2 regions of the Aquitalea sp. ASV11 genome follow, and region 2 is predicted to be linked to the other one. Evidence: predicted binding sites of a transcription regulator. Region 2 holds the regulator's gene; the other holds the start of a gene.

What was found. The regulator FNR, encoded in region 2, switches genes on or off when oxygen is low (the NO sensors DNR and NnrR bind a similar motif). The targets are predictions, from matches to a motif close to TTGATNNNNATCAA.
Region 1: JHD62_RS16440 (nitrite reductase) is a predicted target of FNR. The motif match lies at 3,523-3,536, and genes of this name have one in related genera.

The regions. Positions count from the first base shown of each region.
Region 1 is NZ_JAELUD010000059.1:7,757-13,342, reverse strand. It holds gene JHD62_RS16460 (hypothetical protein) at 1-75, opposite strand, end outside; gene JHD62_RS16455 (hypothetical protein) at 150-878, opposite strand; gene JHD62_RS16450 (hypothetical protein) at 875-2,431, opposite strand; gene JHD62_RS16445 (hypothetical protein) at 2,663-3,223, shown strand; gene JHD62_RS16440 (nitrite reductase) at 3,606-5,333, shown strand; gene JHD62_RS16435 (c-type cytochrome) at 5,413-5,586, shown strand, end outside.
Region 2 is NZ_JAELUD010000008.1:5,058-10,643, forward strand. It holds gene hmpA (NO-inducible flavohemoprotein) at 1-52, shown strand, start outside; gene JHD62_RS04420 (Rrf2 family transcriptional regulator) at 137-610, shown strand; gene hemN (oxygen-independent coproporphyrinogen III oxidase) at 707-2,113, opposite strand; gene fnr (fumarate/nitrate reduction transcriptional regulator Fnr) at 2,226-2,972, shown strand; gene JHD62_RS04435 (flavodoxin family protein) at 3,098-3,556, opposite strand; gene JHD62_RS04440 (DUF1853 family protein) at 3,553-4,485, opposite strand; gene JHD62_RS04445 (RNA methyltransferase) at 4,463-5,227, opposite strand; gene JHD62_RS04450 (inositol monophosphatase family protein) at 5,369-5,586, shown strand, end outside.

The sequences.
Region 1 (5,586 bases), on a different contig from region 2:
AATATGCGTGATGGTGTGTGCGGTGGCTGGTGTGCTGGACAGCGCGATGATGCCTGCGGTGATGATGGATTTCATTTTTTCTCCTCTACATTTATCATTCACTCAATTTTTCTTCTTTCAGTCGGCTGAGTTATTGTAGCGATGTGGTGTTAATATTCATTGAAATCCTCATCCACGCAAAGTGGTTGCAGGGTGCGGCTGGGGGTGGGCAGATTGGGAAACAGGGCATCGCAACGGGCGTCGACATCCGGGCTGGTGAACTCCACTTTTTTCCAGGTTCGTGTATCGTATACGCCGGGGTAACTACCTTTGCGGCAGGAGAAATTAGGTAATGACAGGGCCAGATAATTGCCATCGGGTGAAAATCTGCCGCCACCACCAAAGGAATTCTTGCGCATGGTGCGTTCAGATTTTTTCTGCGCATAAAATGGCTTTGCTGCAATGTTTATTTCTTTTGCTGTAGATATCTTATTGATTGATGCAATGGAGCAGGGCCAACGTAAGCCGTATTCGGTAATGCTAAGGAAAATATTTTTTTCCTTGTTCATGTCGGACAGATCTCCATAGGCTTTTCCAGAAAGCTTCATTTTTGTCTTGCAGGCCTTAAGTTGTTTCATATCCACGTAATCATTAAATAGTATAAGATACTGTTTGTCCGAGCTCGTTTTTATCCAGTCAGCTGCCGCAGCACTACCTTCAATGATTTCGCAGGTATTTCCATCCAGATGGACATAAGTGTGGCCCGGTGAGCCTTCCTTCGCTTGCTTGATGTCGGTGCGGATAATGTCGTTGTCTTTAATATAAATATGCGTAATGGTATATGCTGATGCAGCGGTAGTACTGAGCGCCAGTAGTGTTGTGACAATTGTGTATTTCATTTTTCATGTCCTTGTTTTTCGATGGCCAAGGTAAATCGGTCTGCATACTTGCTGAGATATTCTTTTTTATCTTTGGGTTCGATCTCATCACCAAGCACATGGTAGGCACGATAGCTTTGTTTTATTCTCTGCTCCTTGGCATAGATGCCACCATTGATGGCACGGCTGACTTCAATGATGCTGTTATCGTTCATGCTTTGCATGTGTAGCTTGATTTGGGGTCGTTCTGCAGTAATAAAGTAAGCGCCGCTATCAATGCAGTTATAGGGGTCGATGGCAATGATGTGCGGATTATTGATGATGGCGGGGCGGCGCTTCATTTTATCCGGCTGACGATTTTTATAAGCGGGGTCATCCCACCAGTATTCATCGAAGGCTGATTTGGTCAACCAGCCACGATAGCGCCAATATCGGGCGTAATTGCTACGCCCGGTCAGTTGCTTGAAGCCACGGCCACGGAATTTCTGTGCGTCTATGGTGTCGATATTGCCATTTCGCCAGGCATAGGAATTGCCACTAATTGTGCCGGTAGTGGTGTATCTGGTGTGGTTGAAAATATCGACTCGATCTTTCTGCTTGCTTCCCCACCAGTCTTTTTCTTTCATTTCATAATAAATTAATGACTCATCGATATATCTTTTCCCTATTTTTAATACATAATCCTGATACTGTGCAGTCTCCACCATACTTTTCAAAGCGTTAGACTCCACGCAGCCTTGGCCAATGAAATGGCTGCAGCGCAGGCCGGTATCAATCAGGTATTTGCGCATGGCCAGGTTGAGCGGGATTTTGTAATCTCGGATCTGTTCCTCTGCGCTTGGCCCTTGCTTGGGGGCGGCTTCCGGCAATACCGCCATTTCCATTTCCACGCTGCTCAGCCATTTGCATTTGCGGAATATCTGAATGAATTCACGCGGGTGAAAGTGCCAGATGTGATCTTCCAGACTGCGGTCGTATAAATTCCTTTCCTCCTGGTAACAACTCTTGCCGGCCTGGACCATGCTGCGCGGCAGAATCTGTTGCCAGAAGCTCAGCATTTCGATCTTGATCTTGTAGACCCGATAATCGGCAGCGGACATGACTTCTGACTTGGGGTTGAAGGCGCTTTCCTGCCGTACCCAGCCGTAGCGGGCATCCACCTTGTTGCTGTCCCATTCGGTGGGAAAGCGGCAGATGGTGCGTGAGAGCCGGGCTTGTTGTGCCGGGATGGCGGCCAGCAGCCTGTCCCTGGTTTTGGGCTGGCCAGGTGGCAACAGCCAGCCATGCAGGGTGGGGGACTGGCACAGGCCGTCGTCGCTGGGGTCGTCGTCTATCCAGGTCCAACCCAGCCAGTGCGGGAAGTCGGCATCGCTGTATTTTTTGATGTCGTTGCTGGCCAGGTTGACCCAATGCCAGCCGGTCGGGGTGTTGATCTGGTGCCAGTGCGGCAGTTGTGCGGGGAGTGCGCTGTGTTGTTCCCGGGCGACAAGTCGGCCAAAACGCAGCAGTTCGTATACTGCGCTGGCGGAGGCGGCCGGGTACTGATCGGCAATTTTTCCCGCCAGTTTCGCCATACCGGCTTCGTAGTTGTGCCAGTAGGCCGGTCGGTGGGAGTCCGGCAGCTGTGGATAGTGTTGGCCTTGTTGTTGCCGGGTGTGCAGGCTGATATTGCCCTTGTCGAATTGCAGGGTGACAAACAGTGGTCGGTCGGTGTGGCTGGCCGGACGCAGGCTGGCATGGCGCGGGCTCCAGTCGGCTTGCTCATTGGCAAACCGGTATAGCGGAGTGGCCGCAGGCAGATAAAAGTGAATGTCACCAAACAGGATGTTGTCGCGGCCATGCTGGGTGAGTGGCAGCAGGCCGCCGGTGCGGCCAGTCAGGCGGCGCAGGTTTTCGCTGTTGCAGAAAATTTCAAAATGAAAGCCTGCCTTTCCTCCCGCATAGCCGGACTGGCCCAATGCCTGTTTGCGTGGCAGCAACTTGCCGGTTTTAAAGGCATCCCGTACCGCCGGCTTCAAGTTGGCCAGATGCTGATAGACGGAAAAGAACACTACGTGGCCATCCGGCCCGGCACCGATTTCGGTTTCATGGCGCATCACCACGCAGCCGGGGCTATTCAAACCGAAGCGGGCGATGGGCGAGTCCGGCTCCGGCATGAGTTCACCGGGGCCGCAATCACGAAAATGGATGACATTGCCGCTGGCAATGGCGCGTACGGTATTGGCTTCACCGCTGCCGTTGAGCAGTACATGGATGCCGCCATGCCATTCGAAGCCCGTGCTCAATGGGTAACGGCCTACGCTTGGATCGGGCAGGATGCTGGCGAGCCAGTCAGCATCGCTTTGTTGTTGTTGGCGATGGTGTAAAGAGGGCGGGCTGATGAGCATGGTGTTTGGTCCTGTTTTACGGGGGAGGACGTCATTGGCGCAGAGCCTGTTATCGGTCGGCAGTTGTGCAAGCAGCATCTGTTGCCATGTCAGGTGCATGGTTGTTTGAGTCTGGATCTCGAGCTATCGGGAAATGGCGTTGCCTTGGTGGGAGATGTCTGAATTTTCTTGAATTGCTTCGGTATGGTTGGAGGATCAAGCCGGCATGGTGCCGGGATATTGCGTGATAGCTGGGATTAAGCAGGAGCGGAGACCCTGGCAACCCCATGGTTAAACCGTTGATTCGAATCAAGGAGGGGGATATGCCCGCGGGATGAAGATGCCGGCAACCAAGCATTACTGTCACGCTGGAGCCCTAACCATGAAGACCCCGCGCTTGTCCTGGCTGCCAAGAAGTGTGTTGTTGGCGGCCCTGCCTTTTTCCGTGATGCAGGCCTGGGCGGATACCGCCACTACCTCGACCTCCGCCCCGGAGGCGAAATACCAGGGAGCTGCCTCGCCGCTGGTTTCCGAACCCATGCACCAGAACATCAACCCCAAGGCCCCGCCGATGACCGAGGCGGAGTTCACCCAGGCCAAGCAGATTTACTTCGAACGCTGCGCCGGCTGTCACGGGGTGCTGCGCAAGGGGGCCACCGGCAAGCCGCTGACGCCGGATATCACCCTGACGCGGGGCACCGAATACCTGAAAACCTTCATCAAGTACGGCTCGCCAGCCGGCATGCCCAACTGGGGTACCTCGGGTGAGCTGTCCGATGCCCAGGTGGACCTGATGGCGCGCTATGTGCAGCAGGAACCGCCGACACCGCCGGAATTCGGCATGAAGGACATGCTGGGGACGTGGAAGGTGCTGATTCCACCAGAAAAGCGGCCAACGCATAAAGAGAACAATCTGGATGTGGCCAATCTGTTCTCGGTGACGCTGCGCGACGCCGGGCAGATCGCGCTGATCGACGGCAATAGCAAGCAGATCGTCAGCGTGCTGAAAACCGGCTACGCCGTGCATATTTCCCGCCTGTCGCAATCCGGCCGCTACCTGTACGTGATTGGCCGCGACGGCAAGATCAACCTGATCGACCTGTGGATGGCCAAGCCGGACACGGTGGCGGAAATCCGCATCGGCCTGGAGGCCCGTTCGGTGGAAACCTCCAAGTTCAAGGGCTTTGAAGACAAGCTGGCTGTGGCCGGGGCTTACTGGCCGCCGCAGTATGTGATCATGGACGGCAACAGCCTCAAGCCGCTGAAGATTGTCGGCACCCGTGGCATGACGGTGGATAACGAATACCACCCCGAGCCGCGTGTGGCTTCGATTGTGGCCAGCCACTTCAAGCCGGAATTCGTCATCAATGCCAAGGAAACCGGCAAGATCATGATGGTGGATTACTCCGACCTGGCCAATCTCAAGACCACCACCATCGACGCCGCCAAGTTCCTGCATGACGGCGGCTTCGATACTACCGGTCGCTATTTCATGGTGGCGGCCAATGCCTCCAACAAGGTGGCGGTAGTGGATACCAAGCTGGACAAGCTGGCCGCGCTGGTGGATGTGGGCAAAACCCCGCACCCCGGCCGTGGTGCCAACTTTGTCGACCCGCAATACGGCCCGGTATGGGCCACCGGCCATCTGGGCGACGACAGCATCAGCCTGATCGGTACCGACCCGGACAAGCACAAGGCCCAGGCCTGGAAGGTGGTGCGGGTGCTGAAGGGGCAGGGCGGTGGTTCGCTGTTCATCAAGACTCATCCAAAATCACACAATCTGTGGGTGGATACCGCGCTGAACCCGGATGCAGCCGTCAGCCAGAGCGCTGCCGTGTTTGACATCAACCATCTGGACAAGGGCTTTGTCACCCTGCCGATTGGCGAGTGGTCTGGCCTGGGCGACGGTGCCAAGCGCGTGCTGCAGCCGGAGTACAACAAGGATGGCAGCGAGGTGTGGTTCTCGGTGTGGAGCGGCAAGGACAAGCAATCGGCCATCGTGGTGGTGGACGACAAGACCCGCAAGCTCAAGGCCGTGATCAAGGACCCGCGCCTGATCACCCCCACCGGCAAGTTCAATGTGTTCAATACCCAGCACGATATTTATTGATTTGAAATAAGTCGTCGCCGTCCTTTCACTGTTGAAATCCGGCAGATCGTCCGTGGTCTGCCGGAACAAGGAGAGCAGCATGAAACATGTACTGATTGCGCTGGCCCTGGGTGGGCTGATGTCGGCCGGGCTGGCCCAGGCGGCCAGCGGGCCGGAACTGGCCAAGCAATACAACTGCCTGGCCTGCCACAGCGTGGATGCCAAGCTGGTTGGCCCGTCCTACAAGCAGGTGGCGGCCAAATACAAGGGGCAG
Region 2 (5,586 bases):
TACGCGCATCCACATGGAAGTGTTTGGCTCCAATGCCATGCGCACAGACTGAAACGGCTTTGTTTGTCGCTGCGCATTGTGAGCTGCCGCGCTGCGGAGTATCCTGCGCGGCACTTTCCCAGCCCACTTTACTGCCATGCAACTGAACCGCTTTACCGACCTTGGCCTGCGCGTGCTGATGTACCTGACGCACCGCGACCGGGAGCAACCGGTCACCATCAGCGAAATTGCCGAACGATTCGAGGTGTCGCGCAATCACCTGGTGAAAGTGGTGCATTTCATGGGCGTGCAAGGCTGGCTGAACAACAGCCGTGGCAAGGGTGGCGGGCTGGCGCTGGCCCAGCCGCCCGAGCATTACCGCCTGGGCGGCATCATCCGCACGCTGGAAGGCAATGTGCCGCTGATTGACTGCGCCGAACCGCCTTGCGCGCTGCGTCAGGACTGCCAGCTCAAGGCCATGCTGGATGTGGGCATGCAGGCATTTTTCAGCACACTGGACAGTTATACGCTGCGCGACGTGATTGCCAGCCCTACCGGCGAGGCCATCATTCGTCTGCATCGCAGTCCTAAAGCACAGTCAGCCGGAAAAACCATACCGGATGTGTTGTAAAAAACCATCACTTTTTCAATGAAAAAGCCCGCTACCTGCGGGCTTTTTTTGCTGCTTTTTTAGGGGATAACCCTTTAAACAGTCTGAACAAAACCGTCAGATGGTTTTGGAATATCGCGCCTTGGTTTCCCGTTCACGCAAATGGCGGTCGAACAGCATGGCGATATTGCGGATCAGGAAACGCCCCTTGGGCTCCACCATCAGGAAGTCGCCGTCAAAGGTCAGCAGGCCCAGCTTGTGGTACTCGCGGATGGCTGGCAACTCGGCAGCGAAATACTCGGCGAAATTGATGCCGTGCACCTGCTCGATGGCTTCCACCGACAGCGAGAAGCGGCACATCAGCGCCTGGATGATGCCGCGACGCAGGATGTCGTCCTGATCCAGCACCATGCCACGCATTACCGGCAGCCGGCCTTCGTCCAGCGCGGCGTAATAGCTGTCCAGGTCTTTCTCGTTCTGGCTGTAACAGGGGCCAACCTTGCCGATGGACGACACGCCAAGGCCGATCATGTCGCAGTCGGCATGGGTGGAATAGCCCTGGAAATTGCGCTGCAGGCGCGCCTGGCGCAAGGCAATGGCCAGGTCATCTTCCGGCTTGGCAAAGTGGTCCATGCCAATGAATACATAGCCTGCATCCGCCAGGCTCTTTACCGCGTCCTGCAGGATGTCCAGCTTGGTGCTGGCTGCTGGCAGGTCCGCCTCGTTGATGCGCCGTTGCGGCATGAACACGGTGGGCAAATGGGCATAGTTGTACAGCGCCAGCCGGTCCGGGCCAATGGCAATCACCTTGTCCAGCGTGCGTTTGAGCGACTCGCGGGTTTGCAGCGGCAGGCCGTAGATCAGGTCCACACTGACCGACTTGAAGCCGGCTTCGCGCGCAGCCTCGATCACCTCCAGCGTTTCTTCCTCGCTTTGCACCCGGTTCACCGCGGCTTGCACCTGCGGGTCGAAGTCCTGAATGCCCACGCTCATGCGGTTGAAGCCCAGTCGCGCCAGGTGATGCACGGTTTCACGACCCACCTTGCGCGGGTCGATCTCGATGGAATATTCTCCCTCCGGCAAAAATTCGAAGTGGGCACGCAACATGGTCATCAGGCGGTCCAGCTGCTCGTCGGACAGAAAGGTCGGCGTACCGCCGCCAAAGTGCAGCTGGATCAGCTTTTCCCGGCAGCCAAGCGAGGCGGCAACCAGCTTGATTTCCTTTTCCAGGTAATCGAGGTAGCGGTCGGCACGGCTCTTGTCCTTGGTAATGATCTTGTTGCAGCCGCAGTAGTAACATACCGTATTACAGAACGGTATATGAACGTACAATGATATTGCGTTCTGATGCATGCCCAGGTGGCGTTGCTTCAGCCAGTGTTTATAGTCCTTCTCACCGAATGCCGGGGTAAACCGGTCGGCGGTGGGGTAAGAAGTGTATCTTGGGCCGGAACCATCAAGACGTTCGATCAATGCTCGGTCGAACTCACAGTGGGTAGGCGAAAACGGATGGGTGGTGTGCATGTCGTCGGGTATTGATAGTCAAACGTCAGGTGGACTGGTAAATTTGCGGAAAACGTGCGAATTCCGCTTTGACAAGGGTCAAGCTTCTTTACAGGGTTGTACAAAACACGCGATGTCAGACCAACACCAACACACTCTGCACGCACTGAAGGTGTCCTGCTCCAACTGCAGTCTGCGCGAACTCTGCCTGCCCATCGGGCTGAACCGCGACGAAATGACACAGCTGGATGCAGTTATCCGTCAGAGCCGCCGCCTCAAGCGCGGTGAATACCTGTTCCGCAGTGGCGAAGCCTTCAAATCGCTGTTTGCCGTGCGCACCGGTTTCTTCAAGACCAGCGTGGCAAGCCAGGACGGTCGTGAACAAGTCACCGGCTTTCTGATGTCCGGCGAACTCATGGGCCTGGATGGCATCTCGTCCAATGTGCATGGCTGCGACGCCATTGCCCTGGAAGACAGCGAAGTCTGCGAACTGCCCTTCAACCGCATGGAAAGCCTGGGGCGCGACATTCCCAGCCTGCAACACCACTTTTTCCGCCTGATGAGCCGCGAAATCGTGCGTGACCAGAACGTCATGCTGCTCCTGGGTAACATGAAGGCAGAAGAACGTCTGGCTGCCTTCCTGCTGAACCTGTCACAGCGTCTGTCCACCCGCGGCTTTGCCGCCAACGATTTCATCCTGCGCATGAGCCGCGAGGAAATCGGCAGCTTCCTCGGCCTGAAACTGGAAACCGTCAGCCGTACGCTATCCAAGTTCCAGCAACAAGGCTGGCTAAGCGTGGACCACAAGCACATCCAGCTGATCAAGGCCGATGCACTCAAGGACCTGATCTCCGGTTGTACCCACGCCAACGGCGTGTAAGCCGACAGCACGGTAACAGCCATCCGGGCGGTGGGCGCAATGCGCCTTACCGCCCTTTTTGCATCTTCCGCCCATCCGGGCAGGCACGCCATTCTCCGCAAGCACTAACTCTTCCGGTCAAGGTATTACCAGCGCCCGATCAGCATGCCGGCCACCAGTTGCTCGGCCCGTTCCGCCACTTCAGCCAGCTGCGCGGCGTCCGGCTCGCCGCGTACCACCACGGCGGGTAGCACTTCGTCCCAGCCATAGCCGGCGATGATGCGCCGCATGGCGTACACAGCCCCCATGCCATCGTTACCGGCGGACACCAGCAAGAGGCAGGCCAGCCCCTCGGTAAGGCCCTGCGCGGGGTAGAAGGTGCGGTCGAAGAAATCTTTCATCTTGCCCGCCATATAGCCAAAATTCTCCGGCGTTGCCAGCACGATGCCGTCTGTTGTCAGCAAGTCATCCAGTGTGGCCTGCTCGGCGGGCAGGCAGTTGAACTGCAGGTCATCCGCCAGTTGCGCTACGCTGGCGCGCACGGCGTCAACCAGCTGCAAGGTGCGGCCGGTCTGGCTGGCATACAACAACAGCAAGCGCTTCATGCTGCAGGACTCCCTGGCAACGTGGCCATCAATGCTTGCAGGCGTGTTGCTTCGGGCCAGCCTGGCGGCACCACGAAACCGCGCGCCACCTCCTCCCAGTAGCCATCGCCCAGCGGCAGCAGCTCTGCCACCAGTTGCGGCACCAGGGCCTGGCGCAATTCCTGCTGCAGGCTGTGCTGTTCGCGCACTTCGGCTTCGGCCACACGGGCCGGAGCCAGCCAGTTCAAGCGTGGTAACCACAACCAGCGTGATGCCGGGCTGGTACTGGGCCAGGGCTGCAATAGCGGGCTGAACCAGCCTTGCAGCTGATCCGCAGCCAGTGGCGGGGCGGGACGTGTCGGGCGGGAATAGAAAAACCAGCCGGCCAGCCGGGCCTGACTGGCGCAGGCCACAAAGCCTGGCGGCAATACGCGACGGGCCAAGGGGTGGCGGGACAACTGCAACTGCGCCTGCAATTTACCCGCCTTCAGCAGCCAGGCATCGCGCAGACTGGGGCCTACCAGGCTGTCCGGGCCGGCACCCAATTGCAGATAGAATTTGCTGGCAGTCTCCACGTGTAGTGGTTCGCCATCCAGCCGGATCAGGAAATCAAATTCGCCAATGGTGCGGCCACTGGCGTCCCGTAGCGGCAGATTGGCGGCCACCAGCTCGATATGGGGCGCAAGGTGAAACCAGAAAGCCAGCAAGCGCTCGGCATAGTGGCCCAGACGGCGACAGGGCTGCTCGGCCAGCCAGGCATAGAGCGGTGCCGGGTCTTGTTCCAGTGCGGCCAGCAAGGCCGGGCCATCCGGGCCCAGCAGGCGTTGTGGCGAAAGATTGCAGCCACTATCCCAGGGGGAAGGGGCGGTCAGCAAGAAAGCCAGATCACGCAGCGCAGGCTGCGTGTAAGGCAGATAAAAACCGCAATCAGGATTCGCCGCCGTGCTCATGGCCGTCTGCCACGCGCTGGATCTGCTTCATCAGTCCACGCAGAATGTCCACCTCGTCGCGCAGCATGCCGGACCGGTTGAACAGCGCGCGCATGCGGCGCATCAGTCGCTCGCTGTTACGGCGGCGGTAGTAGCCGATGGCGTCCATGGTCTGGTCCAGATGCTGGCAGAAGCCTTCCACCTCGCCCAGGCTGGCGGTTTCGCTTTCCGGCCGCAGGTATTCCACATCAACGCCGGTATGGCTGAACAGCTCGTAAGTCATCACCTGTACTGCCATGGCCAGGTTGAGCGAGAAGTAATCCGGGTTGCCCGGAATGGTCACCAGCCGGTTGCACTGCTCCACTTCTTCAATCGACAGGCCGAAGGTTTCATTGCCGAACACCAGCGCCACCTGTTCGCCATCGCGCGCGCGGGCCACCAGTTCCGGCGTGGTTTCGCGCGGAGTGGACAATGGCGTGGTCAGCTCGCGGCGGCGGCTGGTGAGCGCGCAGGCCACGGTGACGTCGCTGAGCGCTTCGGCAAGGCTCGCCACCACGGTGGCGCTCTCCAGCACATCCACCGCGCCGGAGGCCAGTGCATTGGCTTCATCGCTGGGAAACACTTTGGGTTCAACCAGATACAGGCGGGTCAGCCCCATGGTTTTCATCGCCCGTGCGGCCGAACCGATATTGCCCGGATGGTTGGGGCGAGCCAACACGATGCGAATGTTTTTCAGAAAATCAGGTACTTGGGGTTTATTCATCAGCAGTTTCACATTAAAATGGCGGGCATATCAAAAAGCCCGCGCGCTCGCGCCGGCTTTTTTTGTTCCTTAACCCAGATTGTTACTGACAGATGTCGAGCCATGTTGGCTGACATCTGCTATCCGTTCTAGAGGCCGTCAATGCATCCGATGCTCAATATCGCGGTTAAAGCCGCCCGCCGTGCTGGCAGTGTAATCCAGCGCGCGTCGCTTAACCTCGATACCATTCGTGTAGAGAAGAAAAAGCACAATGACTTTGTGACCGACGTGGACCGCGCTGCCGAACAGGCCATCGTGGACATGATTCTCGAGGCGTATCCCAAGCACGCCATTCTAGCAGAAGAGTCCGGCGCCAAAGG